Regions from separate parts of the Gluconobacter sp. P1D12_c genome, predicted to be linked through region 1. Evidence: riboswitches for the same ligand, from Rfam matches in the RefSeq annotation. Region 1 holds a riboswitch; the other holds the start of a gene.

Region 1 (4,393 bases):
TCACCAACAAACGTCTGACGAACAGGACTGTCAAACGCGGCGACACAGCCACTCAGGAAAGCAAACAGATCCACCTGCCAGAGACGGACCGATCCCGTAACGACGAGAAGGCCCAGTGCAACAGCCAGCACACCCAAGGCACCTTGGGTAAAAAGCAGAAATCGATGCTTCTCAACCCGGTCCGCAATCAGTCCGGTCCAGAGCATAAGCAAAAGAGGCGGGGCAAGCTGGAGGGCCATCACGATGCCAATGGCCATGGCATCGTGATGGGTCAATTCAGTAAGAACAAGCCAGTCCTGCGTCGTGAACTGCATCCATGTCCCGATGTTGGAGAACAGAGCTCCCCAAACCCAGACACGATAATTGCGCCGCCCCAGAGAGCGGAAAGTGTCACCCAGCATCAGGGGACACTCCAGACTGAAAACAACAGGAAGACGGACAGACTGGCATCCACCCACTGTCAGGAATCTTACATTGGATGTCGAGGGTTATTCCGCAGGAATGACCCTCACATCATGATTACAGGTGTCCCTGTTCCAGTTCCTGAGCAAGGGCATCGGCATGATAAACGGTCTTGAGTGCAGCCATGATAGCGCTTGTATCCGTCGAAACCGCTCTATTGCGCTCGCCATCGTAATAAAGATCGCCAGCCAGACTATCGAGATTACCGTCGAAAATCAGGCCCACCACATTGCCCTGCCGGTTAATGACCGGCGAGCCTGAATTTCCACCCACAATATCATTCGTCGAAACAAAATCGAGATTCGTGGACAGTGTCAGATGAGGTTTCGCATCAAGCCAGACCTGCGGAAGGCGGAACGGATCGCTCCCGGTCGCATGTTTGTACATTCCGGCAAAATTTGTGAAGGGCGCAATGGTCTTGGCACCACCCTGCCAACCTTTGACGGTGCCGTAAGACAGTCTTGGTGAGAATGTAGCATCCGGATAAAGCGTATCTGCCTTTCCTTCTGCCTGTGCGCGCGCAAACTGGGCACGGGCAATCGCACCCTGAGCTTCATGCATTGGTGCTTCGATCTGATCACGGCTTCGATTGCGGATCACATCTAGAACCGGCTGCAACTGACGGGCTAGAACAATCATCGGGTCCGTAGAGGCCTGAATGACCTTTGCACCGCCCTTATACAACGCAAGGCGCTGCGCAGGATCAGCAAGCTTCGTTCCCTGCATCAGTTCTATAGCGCGTTCATCCGGGCTTTTTGTGCCGAGAACCAGATGCACGGCCGGATCATCCTCACCCAACATCTGACGCATCGCGGTCATACCCAGAGCCAGCGTCATGGTTTCCAGATCGATATGCACCGGCACTTTGGCAAAAATTTCAGCTTCAAGTTCAGCCAGTTCGGCATCGTGGTAGCCCGCACGACGCTCGGCATCCGGCTTCTGTCGCTCCTGCGCGGCTGATACCAGCATGACAGCATCACCCAGCAGGCCATGAACTATACGGGCAATGGCAAAGTCATGGCCATAAGACTGGCGCTGTATGGCCAGTGCAGCCTCCACTTTTTTGAACGGCTCGCCATAGATCTTGCGGCGCTCGGCATCCGCATCAATCCAGGCCTGAAGAGTACGATCTTCCGCTTCACGCTTTTCCATCACGCCGGGTTCCCGCAGGGCCTTCACGGTGCCCGACAGAGATTTCAGGCCGTTCTGAACGCCGAACAGCGTATTTTGCGCTTCAATCAGGTGTTCCTTGCTTTCACGCGAATACTGCCAGAGGGCTCCTTCACTGGTCGAATACACGCCAATGATGGTTGGCAGGATAACGTCCCGCTGGAACGTCAATGCACTGGCCGGAAGAGACCGCTGCGTTCGCCCTGGATTACCAGACGTGAACACCAACTCTCCCGCTTTTGGCCCTTTCGGATCAAACTTGAAGAAAGGTGTGTGGACCGGCTTACCGTCCTCAAACACCCGCAACATCGACAAATCGATATCGTACCGTGGGAAGGTAAAATTGTCCGGATCGCCGCCAAAGAATGCGATATCCTGATCCGGCGCCATCACAAGACGCACATCCTGATATCGACGATAGCGATAGAGCGCAGTTTGACCACCGTGATAGAGCGTTACGACATCACACCGCCAGTGTGTTGCATCTCCGCCCGCACATTCCTTCGTCAGAACGCTACTGGCGGCCTGAAGCGCCTTTGCATAATCCGCACCGTGCTTGCCTGAGGTCATATCAGCGACACGGCCTGTCACATCTTTCACCTGATCCAGACGATCCAGCTCCATACCCGGACATTGCGGTTCTTTGGAAACATCTGCTGCCGAAAAACCATCATGAAAATAATCGTGCGTCTTGTCCGACAGGTCGGTCAGGCAGGTATTGGCACAGTGATGATTTGTCATCACCAACCCATCACCAGAGACAAAAGACGCCGAGCATCCCTCTGCCAGACGTGCTGAAGACTGAATGACGTGGTTGATCCATTCAGCCGAAGGCTCGAAGCCATATTGCTGCTTCAACTGACGGGCTGGCAGATGGTCGAACGTCCACATTCCTTCCTCGGCCTGAGCTGAACCAAGGGCCGTGCTGGCAATGAGCAGAGCAGGCAACAAGCGCTTCACAACACGCATGACAGATCCTAAATATGTTATCTTATAACAATACTCTATCCTGCTCTGCATCGCCGCTCCATCCCTGCCGACGAAATTTTGATCCCCCCACGCCTTATGGAATTTATTGACATTCTCTCGCAGCCCATGAAGGAGTGCTTCTTCACCTTGGGGTGCCCTGACAAAGGGCTGAGAGACTGCTGAGGGTATGCGCTTTAGAGCCATACCAGCGCAGTGACCCATCGAACCTGATCCAGTTCATGCTGGCGGAGGGATGGTGGCTACTGACAGATCCAAAGACTGGATTTTCGGTGTCTCTCGTCGTCCCCGCTGCGCATGAGGGGATCGCAGTATTGCAGGCGGGACAGCACCATCATGACCATCGTATTTGCGCGCAAATCCCGCCAGGTTCCTGTCTTTCTGCTCGGCCTGACCGTTTGTGCCGGTACAGTGCGCGCGGCGGACACCACAGCCCTCACCCCGCCTGCGTCCATCGCCCCGAAGGCCGAACACATCACCGTTCACCGCGTTTCTGACAGCGCACCCGGGCACCAGCCCGGCGGCGGCCTGATCCGACCGGAAAACAGCGTGCGCTCTATCAGCACAGTCAGCCGCGATTACATGGACAAGCAGCCCCCGATGGCGACGGCCTATCAGCTCGCCTCCATGCTGCCCGGTGCGAATGTTGCCACATCCGATCCGTTCGGCTTTTCGCCCAACACCAACCTGACCGTGCGCGGCCTGAACAATGATGCCATCGGCTATGTACTGGAAGGCACACCGCTGAACGATGTCGCCTATTATTCCGGCTATCCGAGCCAGTTCGCTGACAGTGAGAACTACAGTCAGGTCGCACTTGCCCAGGGTTCGGCCGATCTGGATAGCCCTGTCCTGAACGCCGCCGGCGGTTTGATGAGCCTATCCTTTCTCGATCCGTCACAGAAGGCAGGGGGTTTCGCCAGCGTCTCCTATGGCTCCTTCGACACCAACCGCGAATTCATTCGCCTTGAAACAGGCAACATCGGCAATTCCGGCATTCGTGGCTTTGTGTCTTACTCCTACAGCGCCAGCGACAACTGGCGCGGACCGGGGCGGGACAAACGCCAGCATGTCGATTTCAAATTCCTGAAGGAATGGAGCCAGGGCAACCGCGCCAGTCTGATTGGCTCCTTCAACACCACCGTCACCAGCTATTATCCGCAGGTCACGATGGAAAGCTGGAAAGCCGACGGCATTCATGGCGCGAACAACCTTGCAGGCCATTATGACGCCTCCAACGCAGACAACGCCGTCAATTACTGGCGTTTGTGGCGCGCGCCGGAACGCACCTTCTATGCAGGCGCGCCCGTCCATCTGCATCTGACGCATAAGCTTTCCCTCGACGTCACACCCTACGCACAGTTCGCCTATGGCAACGTTCCGGGTGGCTCCACACTGACGGAAACCGGTCTCTATAACGGCACTCAGCCCCTGAGTGACACGATCACGCTCCCCAATGCGCAGGACGGGACCGCTGTCGTACGTGCTAACTACACGCAACGCAGTTATCGCTCCGGATTCAATTCCACCCTGCATTACAAAACCGGCTGGAACGATTTCGTGCTCGGTTACTGGTACGATTACGGAGACGACAACGAGCAGCAGCCCTTCACAACCGTTTCCGCCACCGGCGCTTCGGGCGATATCTGGGCGGAAAACAGCAGTAGTCTGATCCATCTTGCGAACGGGCAGAAACTGCTGGGCGGCAGCTTCCACACTATTTCCCAGACCAACGCACTGTATCTGGGCGACCATATCTCGCTTCTGCATGATC
Region 2 (4,393 bases), on a different contig from region 1:
GGACTGGGTTCACAACGACGCGTCATGACCGCTTGTGGGCGGCGATGCAAGATGTGGTTGCAATGAATGTGGCAGATAACCGGCGAGTTGGGATGCTCCGGCCTCAATATATGGCCCAGTGAAGCTTCCCTGCATCAGGTAGGAGGTCCAGGACCCGAAAAAAGACCCTGCCAGCAGATAAAGTGCGATCAGCATCACATATCCGCGCAGAATACCGAAAATAGCGCCCAGTATGCGGTCCACGCCGCCAAAAAGAGTGCCCCTTACCGCTCCTCCCACACGCCCGGCGATCGTCGTCAGGGTCAGCAGGATGACGATAAACAGGACCGCCGCGCTTGCGCTCTCCGCCAGCCAGCTCTCATGCAGATATGGAGAAATCCATGGAACCAGGGCAGCATGGAACCGATAGGTGAGAATGACGGCCGAAGCCCAGGCGACAAGCCCGGAAAGCTCGGTGGTAAAACCGCGTGTCAGCCCCCAAAGAGCAGACAGACCAATCACGATCAGCACGCCGATATCCAGCCGGCTCAGGTCATCCGGCGAAATATGAGACAGATCTGGAAGAGAGGGCATGGCTCAGGGCAGTTTTGTGGAACGATAGTGGCCGCCTTTACGCGGACGGATGCCATTAGCACGAAGTTCTTCCGCAAGGCGGATTCTTTCGTTCAGTTCTGCCCAGACCTGATCACCTTCAACACCGCGGGCTTTCCACACCTTCTCGAGAAGACCGACGAAAGCCGCGCTTTCACGGACCAAACCGGCGCGATCATTGACCATGACATGCAGAACGCAGTTTGAAGCCGAATTGCCCAGCCGGGTCGCCAGTTTCGTGACTTTGCGGGTTTTCCGGAATGGGAGAAGGTCTTCCTTAAGCGGCATCACTCTATGATGAGGGTGATGGCCTATGGACGCAAGGCCATCACCCTCAATCATTCCGCGTCAGGTGTTATTCCGCAATCGTTTCTACTTCATTTTCCGGAACATAAAGTTTTGCGCCATGTTCCTGAAAGACTTCACTCATCTGCGCCATACCATCCTGACGTTCTGCCTCACGGCGAATGTCATGGCTGATCTTCATGGAGCAGAACTTAGGGCCGCACATCGAACAGAAATGAGCCGTCTTGTGAGCCTCTTTTGGAAGCGTTTCGTCGTGGAAGCTGCGTGCCGTATCCGGGTCCAGCGCCAGATTGAACTGATCTTCCCACCGGAACTCGAACCGTGCACGGGACAAGGCATCGTCCCGCAACTGAGCTGCCGGATGCCCCTTTGCCAGATCAGCCGCATGAGCAGCAATCCGGTAGGTTATGACACCCGTCTTCACGTCTGAGCGGTCCGGCAGACCCAGATGCTCTTTCGGCGTCACGTAGCAAAGCATCGCCGTCCCGAACCAGCCAATCATGGCCGCCCCAATACCAGAGGTAATGTGGTCATAGCCCGGCGCAATGTCGGTTGTTAGCGGACCAAGCGTATAGAACGGCGCTTCGCCACATTCCTTGAGCTGCTTGGTCATGTTGACCTTGATCTTGTGCATCGGCACATGACCTGGCCCTTCAATCATGACCTGACAGCCCTTTGCCCAGGCCACCTTCGTCAGTTCGCCCAACGTCGTCAGTTCAGCAAACTGCGCCGCATCATTCGCATCGGCAATCGACCCCGGACGCAGCCCATCCCCCAGTGAGAAGGTGATGTCATACCGGCGCATGATGTCGCAGATCTCTTCGAAGTGCTCGTAGAGAAAGCTCTCGCGGTGATGCGCCAGACACCAGGACGCCATGATGGAGCCACCACGGGAGACAATTCCCGTCGTACGCTTTGCTGTCAGTGGGATGTGCTGAAGGCGGACACCAGCATGAATCGTGAAATAATCCACGCCCTGCTCGGCCTGTTCGATCAGCGTGTCGCGGAAGATCTCCCACGTCAGCTTCTCAGGAACACCATTCACTTTTTCCAACGCCTGATACAGCGGCACAGTGCCGATCGGCACTGGAGAGTTCCGCATGATCCAGTCACGGATGTTGTGAATGTTCCGCCCTGTAGAGAGATCCATCACCGTGTCCGCGCCCCAGCGGATGGACCAGACTAGCTTTTCCACCTCTTCGGCCGCAGAAGACGTCACAGCCGAATTGCCGATATTGGCGTTCACCTTCACGAGGAAGTTGCGGCCAATAATAACCGGCTCAAGTTCCGGATGGTTGATATTGGCGGGAATGACAGCCCGCCCCCGCGCCACTTCTTCGCGCACGAATTCCGGCGTGATGAATGCTGGAATTTCCGCACCGAAATCTTCGCCATCTGCCCGACGCTCTTCCGCTCCCTCAGCCATTTCAGCACGGCAGACGTTTTCGCGATGAGCAATATAGATCATCTCTTCCGTGATGATCCCGGCCCTTGCGTATTCATACTGCGTGACGTGCTGTGCGCCCTCACCCGAATAGACTTCGTGCGGTGCCGGACACGCCGGAACAGCTTGCGCCTCGCTTGTGAAGCCGTTGTCTTCCGGCTTCACGGCCCGCGCTGCAACCCGCTCGAAGCCCCGCTTGGCGAGCCATTCTGCACGTGGAGCAGAGAGGCCCTTCGTCACATCAATCGTGACAGACGTGTCTGTATAAGGACCAGACGTGTCATAAACTCTGACAGGCGCTTCATTCGCTGACGGATGCAGCGCAATTTCGCGATATGGGACCAGAATATCCGGGCGTCCCGGCGCTTCGGACCATTTCTTGCAGGAGCCCTGAATCGGGCCTGTCGTCACATGGCCTACAGCTGGTCTCTGGTTCAGGTTTTGTGGAATGTCACCCATGTTCGCCCCCTCTGAGGCAGAGGGAGCAACAGCACGCACCACTGGCAAAGCCAGTTTCGTTGTGTCTCAACACCATTCCCTCCGCCGGTTCTAACCGGATCAGGTTTCCCGGATGCAGGATGCACCCGGCAGGGTCGTCACACCGCAGACATTACAGTCCTTCAGTGACCTCTCAGCTTCTTTTGGCGAAGCTCCCCCTGGTAGGGGTCACACTCATCGCATCAGCTTCGCCCTGTCAATGCGTTTCACCGTGAAGTGTGTCGGGGAACCGGCTATGACCCGCTTTACGTTTTGAGGAGACACGCTCTTGAACCTGTATGTTTTCTATCTCGGTGGCGCAGCACCCGGCGCGAACATCGAAGTTCATGATGTTCAGTTTGCAGTCGTGAACAAGCCGGAAGATGCTTATCCATCACTTGCAGAGCGCTGGTTTGGGGTTCGGAATTCCCTGCACGTCGATGCTTATGGCATCATCACATGGGCGGACGGACACGCCGTCACGCTCAGCCCTGAAAAGCCTAGAGGCTCCCAATCGCTCTATTTCATCAATATGGGTGGATATGCGGCCGGTGAGTTGAAGGAAGAGCACGCTTTTACCTTCCTCGTCGCCACATCGGCAGAAGATGCCAAGGCAAAAGCCAAAAAGACCCTATTACCGGGCTACGACCATCGCCACCGCGACAACTTCATGGAAGTGGATGACTGCCTGCCGCTGGAACAGATTGATGGGCTTTACATCCATCTGACACCACAGGACGACGGGCAACCTGTCACAGCGCTTTGGCAAGGCTACCGCAAGATCTGACGTTCCTGCCTTTATCTCACGGAGCTACTCATGCCTGACCAGAGGCCAGTTTACCTGTTTTCTTACGGAACACTCCAGCAACCCGAGGTTCAGCGTTCCTCATTCGGTCGCCTGCTGCATGGCGAAGAGGATGCGATGACGGGCTATCAGGCGTCGATGATGGAAATCACGGACGCTGCTGTCATCAAGGCCAGCGACAAACGCTTTCATCCTGTTATTCACCCGAGTGACAACCCACAGGACGAAATCACAGGGCAAGTCTTCTGCATCACTGAAGCTGAGCTTCTCGCTGCGGATACTTACGAAGTGTCTAGCTACAAAAGGGTGCAAGTTACACTGCGCTCAGGCAAGAAAGCATGGGTCTACGTGCTCGCCTGACCAGCTCGGAATCAAAAAAGGCAGCCAGTGACCCGGCTGCCTTTTCCAGAATTCAGAACGCTGTCTTACCTGACTTCAGGCAGCCTCAGAGCGCTTGAGCTGACGTTCACGCCAAAGCGTGGAGAGTGCTTCAACCAGTTCGTCAATTGCTTCGTTTGTATGAAGCGGCGTCGGCGTCAGACGCAGACGCTCCGTTCCGCGCGGGACGGTCGGGAAGTTAATCGGCTGGATATAATGCCCGAAGCGGTTCAGCAACTCATCGGAGAGATCCCGACATAGCTCAGCCTCGCCCACCATGACGGGTACGATATGGCTCGGATTGCCGACATGCGGAATGCCTGCCTTGTCCAGAGCGGCCCGCAGATAGGCAACAGCGCGCTGCTGTCCTTCACGTTCTGCGCTGCTGCGCT

Evidence for each region. A riboswitch is a leader RNA that binds a small molecule or an ion and turns the genes downstream of it on or off. The one in region 1 is predicted to bind thiamine pyrophosphate.
Region 2: it holds a riboswitch for thiamine pyrophosphate, as region 1 does, so the genes downstream of both, thiC (phosphomethylpyrimidine synthase ThiC) here and KP705_RS10170 (TonB-dependent receptor) in region 1, are expected to answer to the same signal.

Annotation. Positions count from the first base shown of each region.
Region 1 covers NZ_JACSIQ010000007.1:196,268-200,660, reverse strand. The annotation lists gene KP705_RS10180 (MFS transporter) at 1-401, opposite strand, end outside; gene KP705_RS10175 (S46 family peptidase) at 520-2,601, opposite strand; TPP riboswitch at 2,740-2,872, shown strand; gene KP705_RS10170 (TonB-dependent receptor) at 2,956-4,393, shown strand, end outside.
Region 2 covers NZ_JACSIQ010000008.1:107,659-112,051, forward strand. The annotation lists gene KP705_RS10740 (CvpA family protein) at 10-573, opposite strand; gene KP705_RS10745 (hypothetical protein) at 577-933, opposite strand; gene thiC (phosphomethylpyrimidine synthase ThiC) at 947-2,800, opposite strand; TPP riboswitch at 2,859-3,008, opposite strand; gene KP705_RS10755 (DUF1543 domain-containing protein) at 3,108-3,605, shown strand; gene KP705_RS10760 (gamma-glutamylcyclotransferase family protein) at 3,636-3,983, shown strand; gene hemA (5-aminolevulinate synthase) at 4,059-4,393, opposite strand, start outside.